One region of the Pseudochrobactrum albidum genome, then DNA from elsewhere that is predicted to be linked to it. Evidence: predicted binding sites of a transcription regulator. Region 1 holds the regulator's gene; the other holds the start of a gene.
The links. Region 1 encodes HrcA, which represses chaperone genes, less so after heat shock. Its sites were predicted from a motif close to GTTAGCACTCNCNNNNNGNGAGTGCTAAC; they were not measured.
Positions count from the first base shown of each region.

Region 2: groES (co-chaperone GroES) is a predicted target of HrcA. The motif match lies at 6,359-6,387, and genes of this name have one in related genera.

Region 1 covers NZ_JBPVTR010000023.1:390,838-401,424, forward strand. The annotation lists gene ACSTTO_RS10835 (Hsp20 family protein) at 1-401, opposite strand, end outside; gene ACSTTO_RS10840 (nucleoside hydrolase) at 650-1,585, shown strand; gene ACSTTO_RS10845 (ribokinase) at 1,640-2,521, opposite strand; gene ACSTTO_RS10850 (DUF2244 domain-containing protein) at 2,561-3,103, opposite strand; gene nth (endonuclease III) at 3,202-3,927, shown strand; gene ACSTTO_RS10860 (sulfate transporter family protein) at 3,991-4,716, opposite strand; gene ACSTTO_RS10865 (adenosine kinase) at 4,914-5,933, shown strand; gene ACSTTO_RS10870 (trimeric intracellular cation channel family protein) at 6,009-6,668, opposite strand; gene grpE (nucleotide exchange factor GrpE) at 6,799-7,449, opposite strand; gene hrcA (heat-inducible transcriptional repressor HrcA) at 7,552-8,637, opposite strand; gene rph (ribonuclease PH) at 8,865-9,581, shown strand; gene ACSTTO_RS10890 (VOC family protein) at 9,725-10,138, shown strand; gene rdgB (RdgB/HAM1 family non-canonical purine NTP pyrophosphatase) at 10,150-10,587, shown strand, end outside.
Region 2 covers NZ_JBPVTR010000024.1:280,692-291,278, reverse strand. The annotation lists gene ACSTTO_RS12390 (ATP phosphoribosyltransferase regulatory subunit) at 1-10, shown strand, start outside; gene hisG (ATP phosphoribosyltransferase) at 7-699, shown strand; gene ACSTTO_RS12380 (DoxX family protein) at 785-1,183, opposite strand; gene fumC (class II fumarate hydratase) at 1,533-2,924, opposite strand; gene ACSTTO_RS12370 (hypothetical protein) at 3,079-3,330, opposite strand; gene groL (chaperonin GroEL) at 4,258-5,901, opposite strand; gene groES (co-chaperone GroES) at 5,989-6,285, opposite strand; gene ACSTTO_RS12355 (TIGR01459 family HAD-type hydrolase) at 6,898-7,746, shown strand; gene ACSTTO_RS12350 (bifunctional riboflavin kinase/FAD synthetase) at 7,797-8,828, shown strand; gene ileS (isoleucine--tRNA ligase) at 9,153-10,587, shown strand, end outside.

The DNA.
Region 1 (10,587 bases):
TCCGGTTCCGGTCTGTCGAGATCAATCGACAACAGGCCGTTTTTAAGCTCCGCACCAATAACCCGCATACCGTCTGCCAGAACAAAAACACGCTGAAACTGGCGTGCAGCTATGCCGCGATGCAAATATTGCCGCTCGGTTTCATCTGTCTGGCGTCCACGGATAACCAGTTGATTATCTTCAGTTGTTACTTCCAGATCCTCATCTGAAAAACCGGCAACAGCCAATGTGATGCGCAGTTTTTCCGGAAGTGGCTGTTCAGAATCAGAAGACGGGCTGCGCAATCTTTCAATATTATAGGGCGGATAACCATCGCCGGATTTGGCGATGCGCTCCAGCGTCTTTTCCATTGTATCGAAACCCAGCAGCAGCGGGCTTGAAAAAGGTGTAATTCTGGTCATTGTTCAGTCCTTGTAAAGCGACCGGTTATTTAAGAGAAAACCCGTAAAGGCATTTTCCCTGTACTTTATATGGCTTGGCAAAAGCGGCACTTCAAGTGCCCTTATAAGAGAGGCTGCGCCGGTTTTTTAAAATTTCGCATTTATTGCAGTCAGGGGCTGAAAATATTTTCATATTATTTATAGTGCCGGCCAGTCATTGTGGCAAATTTGCATAAAACAGCATATTCTAAAAGAAAGGACAGGCAGGCATGGCCCGCAAAATAATTATTGATACGGATCCGGGGCAGGATGATGCTCTGGCAATTTTGCTGGCGCTGGCAAGTCCTGAACTGGAAGTGCTGGGTATTGTGGCTGTTGCCGGCAATGTACCGTTGCCGCTTACCTGCAAAAATGCATTGAAAATTGCCGAACTGGCAGCAAAGCCGCAAACAAAAATCTATTCCGGCGCCTGCAAGCCGCTGATGCGCCCGTTGGTAACAGCCGAGGAAGTGCATGGACGCACCGGGCTGGATGGCCCCGATCTGCCGGAACCGGTTATGCAATTGCAGCCGCAGCATGGTGTGGATTTTATTATTGAAACATTACTGCGTGAAGAAAAAGACACAGTAACGCTTTGTGCGCTTGGTCCTCTTACCAATATTGCACTGGCTCTTAACAAGGCACCGGAGATTGCATCACGCATTCAGGAAATTGTGCTGATGGGCGGCGGGTTTTTTGAGGGCGGCAATATTACACCAACTGCGGAATTTAATTTCTATGTTGATCCGGAAGCCGCTAAAGTGGTTTATGAATCCGGTGTGCCTATTGTGATGATGCCGCTGGATGTGACCCATAAGGCGCTGACAACGGCAAGACGCATTGAGGCATTGCGTGCTATCGGCACAAAAGCGGGTGATGCCTGTGCAGCGATGCTGGAATTTTTTGAGCGTTTTGACGAAGAAAAATACGGCACTGACGGCGGCCCGCTGCATGATCCGAATGTGATCGCCTATCTCCTGAAGCCTGAGCTTTATAGCGGCCGTTATTGCAATGTGGAGATTGAAACCGCATCGTCCCTGTGCCTTGGCATGTCGGTGATTGACTGGTGGGGTGTTACCAAACGGCCTAAAAATGCACTTGTCATGCGTGATGTCGATCACGATGGTTTTTTCACCTTGCTGACAGAGCGCATTGCAAGGCTTTAATCTGCAGACTTGTATAAAAAAGCCGGAATATCTTGTTGATATTCCGGCTTTTTATCAGGCGATTTCTGCCGCGTAAGGAATAGAGGGCTGTGCGCCGGTTTTGAGGCAGGCAAGCGAGGCAGCCTTGGCGGCACGTTCACAGGCTTCACGCAGAGATAAGCCGCTGTCAAGTCCGGCGGCCAGATAGCCGCAAAATGTATCGCCCGCACCCACGGTATCCACCGGCGTGATTGGCAGGGCAGGCAGCCTGTAATGCTCTTCAGGTGTTGCCACCATCACACCCTGTGCACCAAGGGTAACAATAAGCGTGCGGCCGTAATGTTCGGCAAAGTCGATCATTTTTTCCTGGCGGTCTGCGCCGGAAAGCTCAAGCTGGATACTGGCAAGGTCAAATTCCGTTTCATTGGCGATGATAATATCGGCACGGGGTAGCAGGTTTGCCGCATCATCCCGCCATGGTGCAATATTGAGAATACAGGTGGTCTCGCTGGCTTCGGACACAGCAATGGCTTTTTCCAGCGCGGGTAATGGAATCTCCATTTGCAGCAGAAGATAGCCGCCATCCAGGTCAGCCGCATTCACATCATCTTCTGTGATCAGGCCATTGGCACCAGGAATAACGATAATTGTATTTTCACCGCTGTCTTCCACGGTAATCAGGGCAATGCCGGTTGCCGGTCCGCGTGTGGCAACGCGCGACAGATCAACACCATCTGCACGCAGAAGTGCCACAGCCTGCGCGGAAAACGCATCATTGCCGACCGCTCCGACCATGCGCACTGGCACACCAGCGCGTGCTGCGGCCAGTGCCTGATTGGCACCCTTGCCGCCTGCTGCGGTGCTGAATTCCCGTCCGGTCAGGGTTTCGCCGGGTTCAGGCAGTTTGGGGCTGCGGGCGATGAGGTCAAAATTAATCGAACCGATAATCGTAATCATAAAAAATCCGGTGTTAGAGGAAGGATATAGTCACACTGATCAGCGGCGGCTGCGGCTCAGGGCATTGGTAAAAGCCGTTGCAAAATTTTCACGGTCATCGGGTGGTAAAAAACTGCCGATCTCCAGTATTTTGCCCTCGCTGCTCAACTGCATCTGGGTAATGCCGATATCATCTTTGCGGGTAATGTGAAACCGTGTCCGGAAAGGGTTGAACTGATAGGCGCGAATACGTCCCGAAGCGGAGATTTTTCTTATCTGTACACGCTCGCGGGATACAGAAATTTCCTCCCTTTGCCGCGCTGCATAATAATTAACGCGAAAGGCAAGATAGATGAGGGCAATATCCAGACCAAACAGCCCGACAACCGGCACAATAACCGGCCATGTGCTGATTTGCATAAACACCATGCCGATACAGGCCCAGAGCAGCAGCAGGCTCAAAATCAGAATCTGAAAGCCGCGCGCACTTAAGGAGCGGTGGGGTAATAATGTTGCACTGAAAAACTGTGCGCCGAAAGCGTCCGGATCAGCACCATCCGGATGATAGGATGCGTTCATGGCAATATCTTCTGTTATCCGCATGGTTTTGGCCTGTGATATATATCTGAGACGGCTTTAATATACCGGCTGCGGCAAGCTTGCAGATAGGCTTATAGGCTTTACCTTACTATATAAAGGCTATGCAGAACAACCAGATCAATTCAACCGCAAAACCTCAGCGCCGTGTAAGCGGCACACTTTATACACCGGCGGAAATTCATGAGATTTTCCGGCGTTTTTCCGTGCAGCGGCCAGAGCCGAAGGGCGAGCTGGAACATGTGAATGTTTTTACATTGCTGGTGGCGGTGGTGCTCTCGGCACAGGCGACAGATGCAGGTGTCAACAAAGCAACACGCGCCCTGTTTGCCCTTGCCGATACACCGCAAAAAATGCTGGATCTGGGTGAAGAGACGGTTGGGGAATATATCCGCACAATCGGTTTGTGGCGCAACAAGGCCAAAAATGTTATTTTGCTCTCCAGAGCCTTGATTGATCATTATAATGGTGAAGTGCCCGATAATCGCGATGCGCTGATGACGCTGCCCGGTGTCGGGCGCAAAACCGCCAATGTGGTGCTGAATATGGCATTTGGCCAGCCGACAATGGCGGTGGACACGCATATTTTACGTATCGGCAATCGCATTGGTCTGGCACCATACAAAACACCGGATGAGGTTGAGGCGAAGCTCATGAAAATTATTCCGGCTGAATTTATGATGCATGCCCATCATTGGCTGATCCTGCATGGCCGCTATGTCTGTAAAGCCCGCACACCGGATTGCAAAAATTGCGTGATCGCGGATATCTGCAAATCCGCGCAGAAGAGCAATGCGATCCCCGCGCCGTTGGTGCGCCTTGAGGAATAGTGCTTTGTAAAAAGATTATGATGGCCGCTACCGTTTGATATATCGTGCAGATGGCGGCCTGTTCTATAAGGGGGAGGGGAGCGCATGAGACGGTTTTTTGCCGCTCAAAGCTTTATGCAGATGCACCATCATGGCAGCAGCAAAAAGCGGTGTCAGCAAATTTAACAATGGCACAGCCATAAAAGCGGCAATCACCAGACCGGCCATAAATATGGTGATGCGGTGCTGTGCGCGAAAAGCTTTGGCGCCGGATTCACCGCGATAACGCATAGCGGCAAATTCAAAAAACTCCCGCCCAAGAAGATAGCCGTTGACGATGAAAAAAGCGATCAGATTCACGCCCGGTATCAGCAGCATTAAGAGTGCCAAAAAATTGCCAAGAAGCACAATCAGCAAAAATTTGAGAGAATAAATGACAGAATGAATGACGGGCATCGGCGTGCCCGCGGGGTCATTGCTGTAATCCTCACGCTCGATAATCTCTGCCACATCATCAAGAAACAAGCCTGCAACAAGGGCTGTTACCGGCGCAATCAGAAAAGCCAGTAAAAGCGCAAGAAGGAGCCCTGCCGCAATAGCGGCAAACAGGCCAAGCCAGCTTGTCCAGTCCGGCATTGTGGGCAATATGGTTTCAAACCACGGCCAGGCCAGCCAGAAAAAAAGCTGCCGCAGCAAAGCCCATAACGCGATCAGTGCCAGAAATGTCAGCCCGAGTGACTTCCATAAGACAGAGCGAAATTCCGCAGTGGGCAGGCGGTATAATGCTGCAAGGGCGGCAGAAAGGATCATTCAGGCTCCGTTATTGTAAATCCGGCCGGTTTGAGCGTTATGATTTCAGATAGGTAGCCCTGTTATATATGGCAAGGTGCAAAATTTACAGGGATCAAATCTGCGCCGGACTCTGGAAAAAAAGTGTTTCAGCGATTAAAGCTGATGAGGGGCAATGATGTGCGGCAGCATGATGCTGCCGTCTTTGCGAGATCTATATGGGAGTAAAGACCATTTCTGTCGCCAAATATGACGTATTGTGTATCGGTAATGCGATTGTCGATATTATTTCCCGTACGGAAGATGATTTTCTGGTCGAAAATGGCATTATCAAAGGTGCCATGAACCTGATTGACGGTGAGCGGGCGGAGCTGCTCTATGCGCGCATGGGGCCGGCCATTGAGACATCCGGAGGCAGTGCCGGCAATACGGCGGCAGGCATTGCCAGTCTTGGCGGGCGTTCTGCCTATTTTGGCAAGGTTGCGCTGGATCATCTTGGCAAGGTCTATGCACATGATATTCGCGGGCAGGGCGTGGCTTTTGATACGCCGCCGCTGCAGGATGGTGCGCCGACCGCCCGCTCCATGATTTTTGTAACACCGGATGGTGAGCGTTCGATGAATACCTATCTTGGCGCCTGTGTGGAGCTGAGCATTGAGGATATTGAAAGCTCCAAGGTAAGTGCAGCACAAGTGACTTATTTTGAAGGTTATTTGTGGGATCCGCCACGTGCCAAGGAGGCGATTTTGCTGGCGGCCAAAATTGCCCATGAACATGGGCGTGAAGTGGCAATGACCCTGTCTGATCCTTTTTGTGTGGATCGTTATCGCGATGAGTTTCTGGATCTGATGCGTTCGGGAACTGTTGATATCGTGTTTGCCAATGAGGCGGAGGTGAAGTCACTTTATCAGACCGCATCTTTTGAAACCGCGCTTGAGGCTTTGCGTGCTGATTGCAAGCTGGCAGCGGTAACCCGCTCGGAGCAGGGCTCGGTCATCATGCGCGGCAATGAGACTGTTCGGGTTGAGGCTATCGAGATTGATGCGCTGGTTGATACAACCGGTGCCGGCGATCTTTATGCCGCCGGTTTTCTCTATGGCTATACCAATGGCTATAATCTGGAAGATTGCGGCAGATTCGGCTCGCTTGCAGCCGGTATTGTCATTCAGCAGATCGGTCCGCGCCCGCAAAATAATCTTAAAGATATTGCCGCGCAGGCTGGCCTGCTGAAAACATAATTATGGCCGGCCTCCCGCCTGCCGCTAATATTTTGCCGTTTTCATAAAGTATTGCAGGGAGCCTGTGCTCCCTGTCTATTCGTCGCGCATAATGCCGTCGCGTTTCAGCTCTTCTTCCGTGCGCCCGCGTCGTGCTTTATGGGCGGGCAGCATCCAGCCATATTGCAGCGCCCCGCCGCGGATAAGAAAGGCAAGACCTGCGCCGCTGAGAACCGAAACAAGCGCCGGTGCGCCGGTTGCCTCAAGCCCTACAAAGCAGCAGGCGCCGGCCAAAGCCGCCGATATATAAATTTCACGGCGCATCAGCACCGATGGTTGCCCTGCCATAATATCGCGCATGACACCGCCAAGAGTTGCGGTAAAAACACCGGCAACAATTGCAACCCAGGCATTAAAGCCAAGTTGCAGGGCTTTTTCAGCCCCCATCACGCTGAACATCGCCATGCCTACAGCATCAAGCCATAATAAAAGCCGGTAGCGGGATTCAAAGCGGTGTGCGGTAAAATAGACCAAAGCGGCAGCACTGGTGCCAACCAGAAGATAGAACGGTTCGCGCACCCAGTTAACCGGCGTGTTACCCAAAACCAGATCGCGCACTGTGCCGCCGCCAACAGCAGTCATATTGGCTAGAAAGATAAAGCCGATAATATCCAGACGGCAACGCGATGCGGCCAGCGCACCGGTTGCGGCAAAAACAAAGACGCCCCCGTAATCGAGCACATCAATGAGCGTCATAATTTTCTCCGTTGCGGAAGTGTAACCTGTTTTGATGCATATTGGCCGGATTTTGATTAAAAAAACGGATGCAGGATAAATCTGCATCCGTTTTCATAGTGTATTACCCTGCAGTGCAGGGAAGGTTTGTTTATTCGGCTTTTGGCCCGCCGCGGGAAACGCCGACCATAGCAGGGCGCAGAACACGGTCGCCGATCGCATAACCGGTTTGCACAACCTCAACCACGGTATTATTCGGTACCTCGGTATTTGGTACTTCAAACATGGCCTGATGGAAATTCGGGTCGAATTTCTGCCCTTCCGGCGAGAGTTTGGTAACGCCATGGCGCTCCAATGCATTAAGCATGGCGCGTTCGGTCATTTCCACACCTTCGGCCAGTGCTTTCAGCCCCGTATCATCAGCCAGCGCATCGGCAGGGATGGCATCGAGCGCGCGGCGCAGATTATCCGAAACCGAGAGCATATCGCGTGCAAAATTGGTGGTTGCATAGGTGCGTGCATCCTGAATTTCACGGGCGGTGCGCTTGCGCAGATTTTCCATATCGGCAGCCAGACGCAGGATCTGGTCTTTCAGGGCATTGTTTTCCACCTGCAATTCAGCCAGCGGATTGGCAGCATCTTCTGCGTTTTTATCATCTTCCGCAGCCTCGGCAACAGCCTCGTCCTTGCGCGCTTTCAGAAAATCATCAGCGGCACGTTTCAGAGCTTCCCGGTCGCGCGGATTGTTGATGTCGCGCTGTTCCAGATCTGGTGTTTCGCCGTTTTTCTTTTCGTCAGCCATTCTTCTCTTCCGTGTTGAATCATATTGTCTGGGATATCGATGTTTGTGTGCTGAAAATCAAGACCACATCTCACCTCCCGGCAAAATAGCGGTATAATATTCTCACCGCCCCAGCAGGCGCGAGACCAGAGAAGCGGTATAATCAACCATCGGCACAATGCGGGCATAATTGAGCCTTGTGGGGCCTATAACGCCCAATGCGCCAACCACCCTTTGTTCTGAATCGCGATAGGGAGCCACCACCAGCGATGAGCCTGACAGGGAAAAGAGCTTGTTTTCCGAGCCGATAAAAATGCGCACGCCAGAGCCTGCCTCTGCCAGATCAAGCAATTGCAGCATACCTTCCGTGGTCTCAAGGTCATCAAAAAGCAGCCGCAACCGCTCCAGATCATCCTGTGCGGAAATATTTTCCAGCAGATTGGAACGCCCGCGCACAATCAGCCTCGTTTGCTGATCGCCGGCAACGCCGCTCCATACCGCCAGCCCCTGTTCCACAAGATGTCGGGACAGGGTATCCAGCGCCTGTTGTATTTCTTCTCTTGAATTTTCAATCTGGCTGCGGGCTTCCGCCAGTGTTTTCCCGTGAATATGGGTGTTGAGGAAATTACTGGCCTCAATCAGCTGTGATGCGGTGACACCGGCAGGCAGATCGATGATACGGTTTTCCACATCACCGTTTTGGGTTACCAGCACCGCCAGCGCGCGCGTCTGGTCAAGGCGTACAAATTCAATATGTTTCAGAGCGCCTTCCGCTTTGGTGGCCAGCACCAGCCCCGCACCGCGTGACAGGCCGGAGAGGATCTGGCTTGCCTCTGTCAATACATGTTCAACGGAATTATGATGCCCCGCGGCGCGAACCTGATGTTCAATACTGTTGCGCTCGGCCGCAGGCAGATCACTGACTTCCATAAATGCATCAACAAAAAAGCGCAAGCCCAATTGGGTGGGCATACGTCCGGCAGAAACATGCGGGGCATAAACCAGCCCCAGATGCTCCAGATCGCTCATAACATTGCGGATTGTGGCCGGCGACAGGGAGAGTGGCAGCAAACGCGACAAATTGCGCGAGCCGACAGGCTCACCATCATTAAGATAGCTCTCAACAATACGCTGGAAAATATCGCGCGACCGCTGATCCAGCACCTGTAAAGGGGCATGCATATTCTCAGCGCGCTCTGATCTCTTCATTCGTTCATTTGCTCCGTTCACAGGCAATATATAGGATATTGTGCTGTGCAGGCAAAGGGGGATGGCACAGGGGAATGCCATTGTTTGTCAGACAATAATATGTTTTCCCTTTAAATTTGGCCTGTTCAGGCTTAGAAGCAGGGCATATATCTTGCATAAGGCATGATCTTATCATTATTTGGCTGTGGCTATGATTGCCGGCAGCTTTGTTTTTAAAAGGAAAATCCATGCGTCCATCCAAACGCGCTCCGGACGAAATGCGTGCTGTCTCTTTTGAACGCGGTATTTCCAAACATGCTGAAGGCTCCTGCCTTGTTAAATTTGGCGATACGCATGTGCTTTGCACTGCAAGCCTGGAAGAAAAAGTGCCGGCCTGGATGCGCAATAGCGGTAAAGGCTGGGTAACTGCGGAATATGGCATGCTGCCGCGTTCGACCGGTGATCGTATGCGCCGTGAGGCTGCAAGCGGCAAGCAGGGCGGGCGCACTCAGGAAATTCAGCGCCTTATTGGCCGGTCTCTTCGTGCTGTTGTTGATATGCAGGCTTTGGGCGAATATCAGATTACCGTGGATTGCGATGTTATTCAGGCTGATGGCGGCACCCGCACGGCGGCAATTACCGGCGGCTGGGTTGCGCTTTATGATTGCCTGCGCTGGATGGAAGCCCGCCAGATGATCAGGGCGGATAAGGTGCTCAAAGACCATGTGGCGGCTATTTCCTGCGGTATTTATGAAGGTGTGCCGGTGCTTGATCTGGATTATCCGGAAGATTCGGGCGCCCAGACCGATGCCAATTTTGTGATCACCGGCCGCGGCGGTATTGTGGAAGTGCAGGGCACTGCGGAAGGCGAGCCGTTTTCAGACGAGGAATTTGCCGCTTTGATGCAATTGGCGCGCAATGGTATCAAACGCCTGGTAGATCTGCAGAAAATGGCGGTAGCCTGATTGATCAGGCCGTTTTCCCGCTTCTTCTGCCTATAGCGGCAGGGTTTTTACTGTAAGCGGATTATATAGTCCGCCTTCTTGTCGCAGAAGGCGGACTTTATTCCCTGATCAAGATCAACGGGAGGGTAGCCACTATGCAGCAATTGCAGCCTCGCTCCATATTGGAAACAGCTCTTTATGTGCGCGATATAGAAGAGGCTGTGTTGTTTTACCGGGATATTCTCGGGCTGGAACTGGCCTTGCCCTATAATCAGCGCAATGCATTCTTCCGCTGTGGTGCAGGTGTTTTGCTGCTTTTTAATGCGCGGGAAACCGTAAAACCGGTGCCTGAAGGTGCTCTGCCGGTACCGCCGCATGGGGCAACCGGTGCTGGCCATATGTGTTTTGCCGCAACCCGCGCGGAAATTGCCGCCTGGCGCCGGCATTTTTTGCAACATGGCATTGCCATTGAGCAGGAATTTGATTGGCCCAATGGCGCACATTCGCTTTACATCCGCGACCCTTCCGGTAATTCACTGGAATTTGCTGAACCGAAATTATGGACGAAAGCCGGATAATGGAAAATAATATGAGAGAGCTTGAAAAAGGTAAACTGGTTGTTGCAAGCCACAATGCCGGCAAATTACGGGAAATTGCCGATCTGATCGGGCCGTTTGGCTTTGAAACCCAGTCCGCCGGAGAGCTTGGTTTGCCGGAGCCGGATGAAACAGGCACAACTTTTGAGGAAAATGCCTATATCAAAGCCTATGCCGCGGCAAAAGCCACCGGCCTTCCTGCACTTTCGGATGATTCCGGCATGATGGTGGATGCGCTTGGCGGTGAACCGGGTGTTTATACAGCTAATTGGGCGGAATTGCCTGATGGCCGCCGTGATTTTGATATGGCAATGGGCAAGGTTCTGGACAGGCTGGCAGCAAAAGGCGCATTGCAGCCGCAACAGCGTAAGGCGCGGTTTGTTTCTGTTATCTGCCTGTGCTGGCCTGATGGCCATGCGGAATATTTCCGT
Region 2 (10,587 bases), on a different contig from region 1:
ACGCTCATGACAGTAACATTGGCTCTGCCATCCAAGGGGCGTCTTAAGGAACAGGCAATTGCTGTGATGGCCAAGGCCGGGCTGCAAGTGGTGCTGCCGGAGGATGAGCGTAATTACCGCGCCCGCATTGCCGGGGTGGATGATATTGATATTTTGTTTCTGTCGGCCTCTGAAATTGCGCGCGAGCTTGGTTACGGCACCGTTGATCTTGGGGTTACGGGTGAGGATCTTATCCGCGAAACACTGGCGCGCGCCGATGAAAAAGTGCGTATTGAAGTGCCTCTTGGTTTCGGCCATGCGGATGTGATCGTGGCTGTGCCTGAAGTCTGGCATGATGTGGATACAATGGCGGATCTGGATGATGTGGCGGCTGATTTCCGTCAGCGTCACGGGCGCCGTTTGCGTATTGCCACCAAATATTGGCGGCTGACACAGCAGTTTTTCTCACAAAAACACGGTATTCAGGTTTATCGCATTGTGGAGAGTTTGGGCGCAACTGAAGGTGCGCCGGCGGCAGGCTCTGCGGATATTATTGTGGATATTACCTCAACCGGTTCCACATTGCGCGCCAATAAGCTGAAAATTCTGCAGGATGGTGTGATGCTGCGCTCACAGGCTTGTCTGGTTTCTGCACGGCGCAGCCTGGATAATCCGCGCGTAACAGAGATTATCGGCCTTATCAGCAACAGTTTGAAATAAAGCTTGTTGGTTTTAAATTTAAAAAAGCCGCTATTCCTCAAGAAGAGCGGCTTTTGGTGTTAAAAGAGTTGAGATTTTGCAAAACTTATCCGCGCCCGCGGCCATCAACCGAGAATAAGCCGGCACCGGTCACAATAAGAAGAAGCAAACCACCGGTAATTGCCAGATTTTTCTGCGCCATAATAATATTAAGCCCCTGAGAAAAATCGAGATGCGCTACCAAAATGGTGCCAATGGTGAATAATGCAATAATTGCAGCCGCAATGCGGATTTTAAAGCCGATAAGAATGGCCAGTCCGCCAATAAATTCAATGAGGCCAACAATCACCGCCATTGCCATCGGGGCGGGCAATTCCAGCCCAAGAAAATATTGCGTAGTGCCCTCAAGGTCGCTCAGCTTAGACCAGCCGGCGAGGATAAAAAGAATAGAAAGAAAAATGCGGGCAATTAAAATAATTGCAGAATTCTGTGCTGGATTAATCATTTCAAGCTCCGAAATTGCGATGAAATAATGGATAGACAACTCAATATGTTGCGTAAATAGAGACAATTATTGACATAATGTTCACCAAATAAGCATCAATAATGGTGATATGTACTTTAATCACCGGATGATATTGGGTTCTGACATGCGGGAAAAGTGTAAGTTTATGAAGTATTATGAACCAAATGTGGGACGGTTCTGCGTGTCTGTAAACTGCAATAAAAAGCAATGAGGGCATTCCGGTTTTATGTGAGCCGGAATGCTTCAGGTAGAAAACTATGCGCGTATAAAACTCTCGGCGCGTATAAACTTATAGAGAAAGTGCAGGCAGAATGTGCCTGCACATGTTTTATGCCGGATGCAGCATTTGTTCCGGCCGCACCAGCTTGTCATAATCGGCTTCGCTCACAAGGCCGCTCTTTAGCGCCTCTTCACGCAAGGTTGTGCCGTTTTGATGGGCGGTTTTGGCAATTTTTGCCGCCGCATCATAGCCGATATGCGGAGCCAGTGCGGTGACCAGCATCAGCGAATTTTCCATCAGGTCATGAATGCGCTTTTCATTAGCCTTAATACCGTTAACACAGTGATCGGTAAAAGAATTCATGCCATCGGCAAGCAACCGGATGGATTGCAGCACATTGGCGGCAATAACAGGTTTGTAAACATTCAGTTCAAAATGCCCCTGGCTTGCCGCTACAGTAACAGTTGTATGATTCCCAAAAACCTGTGTGGCAACCATGGTCAAGGCTTCTGCCTGTGTCGGGTTTACCTTGCCCGGCATAATAGAGGAGCCGGGTTCATTTTCCGGCAATTGCAATTCGCCAAGGCCGGAGCGCGGGCCTGAGCCAAGAAAGCGGATATCATTAGCAATTTTGAACAGGTCTGCAGCAAGTGCATTGAGGCTGCCATGCAGATTGAGCAGGGCGCCGTGTGAGGCCAGTGCTTCAAATTTGTTCGGTGCGGTTTTAAAGGGTAGTCCGGTAATATTGGCCACGGCTTCAGCAAAGCCGGTATCAAAACCTTTGGCAGAGTTGAGGCCGGTGCCCACGGCTGTGCCGCCTTGCGCTAGAAGATAAATATCCGGCAAGGCTTGTTCAATGCGGTGTTTGCCATATTCTGCCGCGGCGCGGTAGCCGGAAAATTCCTGCCCCAGTGTAATCGGTGTGGCATCCTGTGTGTGGGTGCGCCCGATCTTGATCAGATTTGCAAATTTTTCTTCCTTAGCCTTGAGCGCGTCAATTAACCCGTCCAGCGCCGGAAGCAGGCGTGATGTAACTTCAATGGCAGTGGCAATATGCATGGCCGTGGGAAAGCTGTCATTAGAAGATTGCCCCATATTGACATGATCATTGGGGTGAACAGGTTTTTTACTGCCCATTACGCCGCCCAGCATTTCAATGGCGCGATTGGAGATCACCTCATTCACATTCATATTGCTCTGTGTGCCGGAGCCGGTTTGATAGATAACCAGCGGAAAATGATCATCAAGCTTGCCAGCCGCCACTTCTGCCGCAGCCACGGTAATTGCGCGCCCCAGAACCGGATCCAGCTTGCCAAGGGCAATATTGGTTTCTGCCGCTGCCTGTTTGACAACACCAAGCGCGTGAATAAGCGACAAAGGCTGGCGATCTGTGCCGATTTTAAAATTCTGTAAAGAACGCTGTGTCTGTGCGCCCCAATAGCGGCTGTTATCAACCAGAACAGAGCCAAAACTATCTGTTTCGGTGCGTTGGTCAGACATGGAAAGCTCCTTGATTTATCGCATCAAATTAAGAGGCCCTTTTGCGAGGCGGGCAGACACGGAAATTTTGCCGGACGCAGGCCATAAACTACAGTATTTATTATGATAATTTGTGCCGGACGATCCGGCTTTATGTCGCTTGGCGTTACTGGTTTTAATCGTCTTCCGCCTCATCATCAGGATTTTCAACCCATATTTCGGGTTCAATTTTTTTCATTGTGGTGCTGTCAATAAATGTCCACCAGCCGGTATCATCTTCTGTCCAGTCGCCGCCGGCTTTTTTTAATTGCTCCAGGCTGTGATAGCGGGCAGGGGATTCATTGCGCCGCCCGTCAAAATCTGTCCAGATAACAGTAATAGTGCTGCCATCTCTTGGTGCTGTGGCGATAGGATGCTGCTTGCGCATGAATATCCTCCTCAAAATTAGAACATGTTGCAAAATCCGACTGCCCGCTGTTCTTAAAAATGCGGCATAATCTTATATCAGCGCATCTTGCGTCAAAATTAAACCGGCAAATGAGCTTTGTTTTAAAAAAACACAAGGCACATTAAAGACAGGATGCGGATTGGCATCAGACAATTTTGCTGTTGCTAAAACTTAACTCTTTTAGGAAGGTTTTCAAGGGCAAAGAGCGTATGCTGCCATAAAAACAGCACGGATGAGAAGGCTGATAATTGACGGGAAGACGGTTTGACCCGTCTTCCCGTTGCGCCGGACTGCACTTCCTTCAAGCGGGGGCAACTAGGAGGCTGCCGGCGCAAACTGAAACAGGAACTTCTTATTATGTGTTGCTAAAATAATTTTTAGCCTTACGCAAGTACAGTAAATTATAAAAACATGGCATTGTATTTGTGATGATAAATATGAATTTTATTTACCAATTATTCAGTTTTTTAAATTCTGTAAAATTCAACAGGATTATACTCAGCAAAAAATAGCCTTATAATTAATAAGATAAGTATTTATTTTTAATTATAAGGTAAATAATGGAATTATTGTATTATATTATATTGTAATCATGTTTTTAAATGCAGTTATTAAATTGATGAATATGTTTTTATGAGTTTATTTTTTAAAAATATTATGTGGATTCAATTGTTTAATATTGCCTTGCACTGCTTTGCGGGGGGGGCGTCTTTTTGGAATATAGGCGCAAAAAAAGCCCCGGAGGAATCCGGGGCTTTAGTATTTTTGAAGCGCATTATCATGGCCACACAGGCGCAAGCGCCTGTGCTATGAAATGCTCGTATGGACTTGCTTGAAGTCCATGCCGCCACCCGCACCGCTTTGCGGTGCAGGCTTTTTAGATCATGGGCGTGCTTTATGGACTTCTTAGAAGTCCATGCCGCCCATGCCACCCATGCCGCCGCCTGGCATTGCAGGCATTGCGCTGTCTTTCTTAGGCAGTTCGGCAATCATGGCTTCAGTGGTGATCATCAGACCAGCGATAGAAGCTGCATTTTGCAGAGCGGTGCGCACAACCTTAACCGGATCAACAACGCCAGCTTTGATCAGATCGCCATATTCGTTGTTTGCAGTGTTGTAACCGAAAGTTTCTGAAGCGTTTTCAAGAATCTTGCCAACGATAACAGAAGCTTCTTCACCGGCATTGGTGGTGATCTGACGGGCAGGAGCCTGGATAGCACGGCGAACAATATTGATACCGGCTTCTTGATCAGCATTGGCGCCCTTGACCTTGATCTGTGCTCCAGCGCGCAGCAATGCAGTGCCGCCGCCTGGTACAATGCCTTCTTCAACCGCTGCACGGGTTGCGTTCAGGGCATCGTCAACGCGGTCTTTGCGCTCTTTCACTTCTACTTCGGTTGCGCCGCCAACGCGGATAACGGCAACACCGCCAGCAAGTTTGGCAAGGCGTTCTTGCAGTTTTTCACGGTCGTAGTCAGAAGTGGTTTCTTCGATCTGCTGCTTGATCTGGCCAACGCGGGCTTCGATTTCAGCTTTTGCGCCTGCGCCGTCAACAATGGTGGTATTTTCTTTGTTGATAGCCACTTTTTTGGCGCGGCCAAGCATATCGAGTGATACGTTTTCAAGCTTGATGCCGAGGTCTTCAGAGATAACCTGACCACCGGTGAGGATAGCAATATCTTCAAGCATTGCTTTACGGCGATCACCAAAGCCCGGAGCTTTAACAGCAGCAATTTTCAGGCCGCCGCGCAGCTTGTTAACAACCAGAGTTGCCAGTGCTTCACCTTCAACATCTTCAGCAATGATGAGAAGTGGCTTGGAGGTCTGAACCACAGCTTCGAGAACCGGCAGCAGAGCCTGCAGGTTGGAAAGTTTCTTTTCGTGCAGCAGGATATAGGCATCTTCCAGCTCGGCAACCATCTTTTCCGGATTGGTTACGAAATATGGAGAGAGATAGCCGCGGTCAAACTGCATACCTTCAACAACTTCGAGTTCGGTTTCAGCAGTTTTAGCTTCTTCAACGGTGATGACGCCTTCATTGCCGACTTTCTGCATGGCTTCAGCAATCATCTTGCCGATTTCAGCTTCACCATTGGCGGAAATGGTGCCAACCTGAGCAACTTCTTCAGAAGTGTTGATCTTCTGTGCCTTGCTGAGCAGATTTGCCACAACTTCGTTAACAGCCAGATCAATACCGCGCTTCAGATCCATCGGGTTCATGCCGGCAGCAACAGCCTTTGCGCCTTCCTGAACGATAGCCTGACCAAGAACGGTTGCGGTTGTGGTACCGTCACCGGCGGTGTCATTGGTCTTGGAAGCCACTTCGCGCAGCATCTGTGCGCCCATATTTTCGAACTTGTCTTCCAGTTCCACTTCCTTGGCAACCGATACACCGTCTTTGGTGATGCGCGGAGCGCCGAAGGATTTGTCGATAACGACGTTACGGCCTTTAGGGCCAAGTGTTACTTTTACAGCATCTGCAAGGATATCGACGCCGCGCAGCATTTTTTCGCGCGCTGTACGACCGAATTTTACGTCTTTAGCAGCCATTTTTTTCTCCTGAAGTTCTGCACTATGAAGCTTGTGAACTTCCTGGTTTGAAGTGTTGAAAAGGGATTGCGGGATAAATCGCCGGCCTTAGCCGATGATGCCCAAAATGTCGGATTCTTTCATGATCAGCAGATCTTCGCCGCCGATCTTGACCTCTGTGCCTGACCATTTGCCAAACAGAACGCGGTCGCCTTCTTTAACATCCAGAGCAACCAGCTTACCGCTTTCATCACGGTTGCCGGAACCAACGGCGATGACTTCGCCTTCAGACGGCTTTTCCTTGGCGGAATCAGGAATGATGATGCCACCGGCTGTCTTTTCTTCCGATTCTACACGACGTACAACAACACGGTCGTGAAGCGGGCGGAACTTGGTGCTTGCCATGGTTATAACCCTTGAAATTATGCCTCATGATAAGGCGTGAAAATGATTGATAAGGCTGTGCAGCCCGTTAACTGTTAGCACTCTCTGTATGTGAGTGCTAACGTGTTTTTGATATAGGAAAAGCCGTTTGCGGAGTCAAGGTTTCCGGTGTGCATAAAAGCCAATATTGCCGGTGATAATCTTGTAAAATCTTATAGCTCAATGCGCGGACGCATGGCTGAATCAGGCTTATCTGGTATTTGCCTGCAGTAATTAAAAGGGCGTGGCAAAAATATTTTGTCAAAGAGCAGCGGCGCGCTGCGATTATGTTTAACAAAGCCTGATCAGGCGGGGCTTATATGCCGCGCTTTGCGGCATGGCGGGGTAAGGTGCTGAGCCTCTGTTTAACCGGCACTTCCCGTGCACAATCCTGTGTGACTGTGCTATGGCAGCGTTTTTACAGTGCAAAACGGGTGACAGAAGCGGTTTGTTGGGTTAGAGCATTGGCAAAATCGGCATCGGCAATTTGCTGATGTTTTATTTATCTGGCTCAAAAACCGCATAACATGCTGCATGAAAGGCGGTTTTAAATATTCTGCGCAGGCGGAATATATCAAGTTTAAGGATAGTTTTATGCTGCATCCGGCGAAACTCGATGATCTTTTTGGCACTTATGATGTGATCTTCAGCGATGTATGGGGTGTATTGCATAATGGTGTTGAAGCCTATCATCCGGCAGCAGAGGCCTTGAAGCGCGCCCGTGAGGCTGGTGTAAAAGTCGTGCTTATCACCAATTCCCCGCGCCCTTTTCCCGGGGTTGCAGCCCAGATGGAAATGATGGGAATTACCAATGAAAGCTATGACCGGATTGTGACATCAGGCGATGTGACCCGTGATTTGATTGCCGCAGGCCCGCGCAAAATCTTTCATCTGGGGCCGGATCGTGAACTGGCAATTTATGACGGGCTGGATGTGGAACTGGTTGAAGAATATGAGGCGGCAGGCGTTGTCTGCACCGGCCTGTTTGATGATGAGGTGGAAAAGCCGGAAGATTATGCAGAAATGCTGCAGCGTTTCCGCTCGCGCAATCTGCCATTTATCTGCGCCAATCCTGATATTGTGGTTGAGCGCGGCACCCGCCTTATCTGGTGTGCGGGCGCTCTTGCGCGTGATTATACCCAGCTTGGCGGCCGCACGCTGATTGCCGGCAAACCGCATAACCCTATTTATGCCGCAGCCATGCAGGCGGCTGAAACACTGGCAGGCCGCATGGTGGAAAAATCGCGCATTCTTGCCATTGGCGATGGTATGTTGACAGATGTGAAGGGCGCACAGAATTACGGCATTGATGTGCTGTATATTTCCGGCGGTATTCATGCAGCCGAATATAGCGCCAAGGGCGGGATTGATCATGACAAATTGCTGGCATTTCTTGGTCGTCATGGTGAGGCGCCTGTGGCAACCATGCGTGCGCTGGTCTGATTGCAGGCCGTTTTATATATTCTGAAAAAACAACTGCCCCGACATAGACGATGACCACACTTTCTTCAGATTTTGCCAGGCAATCTTCCATCCTTCGCCTTGCCTGCGGGGCAGGAGGGGGAGAGGTGCTGCCGGCTGGCCTGCGCGGCGGTGTGGTGGCAATTGGCAATTTTGATGGTGTGCATCGCGGGCATCAGGCTGTGCTTGCCAAAACCCTGCAATTGGCAAAGGAGCGCGGACGTCCGGCCATTGTTCTTACCTTTGAGCCGCATCCGCGCAGTTTTTTCAATCCTGCACAGCCGGTTGACCGGTTGACCGATGCACAGGAAAAGGCCGCGATTTTAGGGCTTCTTGGCTTTGATGCTGTTGTGGAACAGGCTTTTGACAAAGCGTTTTCCTCGCTGACTGCGCAACAATTTATTGAGCGGGTTCTGCTTGAGCGCCTTGGTGCATCTGAGGTGATTACCGGTGTGGATTTTCATTTCGGTGCAAAAAGGCAGGGTAATCCGGAATTTTTGCTGCAGGCTGGTGAAAAATACGGGTTTGGCGTTAGCTTGATTGAGCCTTTTACCGATGAGGGAGGCGCGATTGTTTCTTCATCACGCATCCGTGCCTGCCTTGCTGAGGGCGATGTGGTGCAGGCGGCCGGTTTGCTTGGTTATCGCTATACATTGGCGAGCAGGGTGATTAAGGGCAAGCAATTGGGGCGCACGCTTGGTTTTCCGACAGCCAATATGGCGCTGCCGGAGCAAACCGGCCTGAAACATGGCATTTATGCGGTGCGCTTTCGCAGCGCTGACGGTTCGGTCTATGATGGTGTGGCAAGTTTTGGCCGCCGCCCCACTGTGGATAGTGATGGTTCGGCGCTGCTGGAAACTTTTATATTCGATTTTTCCGGCAATCTTTATGATGAATTTTGCGCGGTTTCTTTCTTTGCCTATCTGCGTGGTGAGGAAAAGTTTGATTCGCTGGATGCGCTGATGGTGCAGATGCGCGAGGATGAGGCGGAAGCCCGCGCGGTTCTGGCTTCAGTAAAACCCCTGTCTTTGCTGGATTCTCACCTGACATTTTCCGGCAGATAAATCTTTCTCGGCTTTGGAGAGAGATTTATCTCTTCTGCCTCTTTATTCCGGCTGTGCGCATTGCTAGAAGTGGCGCTATGATGAGAAAGTACTCAATATTTCTATTGCATTATACCGGACGAATTATTGGCCCGGCCTTTTCTTGATACCTGATCAATGCAGTTCAGGGGAAAAGGTCCGGGAAAACAGATGACGCCCTGAGCCTGATGATGCCCTGAGAATGCGGCAAACCGGTTATTCAGGAAATATTTTTATAAAAAAGACTGCCTGTCAGGATGCGGCATAGGCTGTGCGGCATGGCAGGCCAACTGAAGTTCAAGTGCAATGACTGCTGAAAAAATCGATTATTCCAAAACACTTAATTTGCCGCAGACGGATTTTCCGATGCGTGCAAGCCTGCCGCAGCGCGAGCCGCTTCTGGTTGCCCGCTGGGAGGAAATGAATCTTTATAAAAAACTGCGTGAAGATGCCAAAGATCGCCCGCTCTTTGTGCTCCATGACGGCCCGCCATATGCAAACGGCAATATCCATATTGGTCATGCGCTGAATAAAACGCTGAAAGATGTGATCACCCGCTCCTTCCAGATGCGCGGTTTCAATTCCAATTATGTGCCCGGCTGGGATTGCCACGGCCTGCCGATTGAATGGAAGATTGAAGAAAAATACCGCGCAAAAGGCAAAAATAAAGACGAAGTGCCGGTTAATGAATTCCGCAAAGAATGCCGTGAATTTGCCGAAATGTGGATTAAAGCACAGACGGAAGAATTCAAACGTCTGGCCATTACCGGTGATTTTGAAAATCCTTACACCACAATGAACTTCCATGCGGAAGCACGCATTGCCGGCGAATTGTTGAAATTTGCCCGTTCCGGCCAGCTTTATCGCGGCTCCAAGCCGGTAATGTGGTCGGTTGTTGAGCGCACTGCTTTGGCGGAAGCTGAAGTTGAATATCACGATGTTGAATCGGATATGATCTGGGTGAAGTTCCCTGTCACCAATGTGGCGGAACTGGAAGGCGCATGTGTCGTCATCTGGACAACCACCCCGTGGACAATTCCGGGTAACCGCGCCATCGCCTATTCGCCAAAGGTTTCCTATGGTCTTTATGAAGTGATGGCTGCGGAAAATGATTTTGGTCCTAAGCCGGGCGAAAAGCTGATCTTTGCCGATAGTCTGGCGGAAGAATGTTTCAAGAAAGCCAAATTAACCTTCAAGCGTCTGGCTGATGTAACCGCTGATCAGTTAAAAACCATGACCGCAGCGCACCCGCTGAAAGGTTTTGGCGGCGGGTATGAATTTGTGGTGCCGCTGATTGCCGGTGATCATGTGACCGATGATGCCGGTACCGGCTTTGTGCATACCGCGCCAAGCCATGGCCGTGAGGACTTTGAGGCGTGGATGGATGTGACGCGCGAACTGGAAGCCCGCGGTATCAATCCGGCCATTCCTTTCCCTGTGGATGATGCAGGTTTCTACACCGCTGATGCACCGGGCTTTGGCCCCGACCGGATCAGCGGTGCTGCGCGCGTTATCGACGATAACGGCAAAAAAGGTGATGCGAATGAAGCGGTTATCAAAGAGCTGATCGCGCGTGATTTTCTTTTTGCCCGCGGCCGCATGAAGCACTCCTATCCGCATTCATGGCGTTCAAAAAAGCCGATCATCTTCCGCAATACGCCGCAATGGTTTGTCTATATGGACAAGGAGCTTGGCGATGGCACCACGCTGCGCTCACGTGCGTTAAAAGCCATTGATGAGA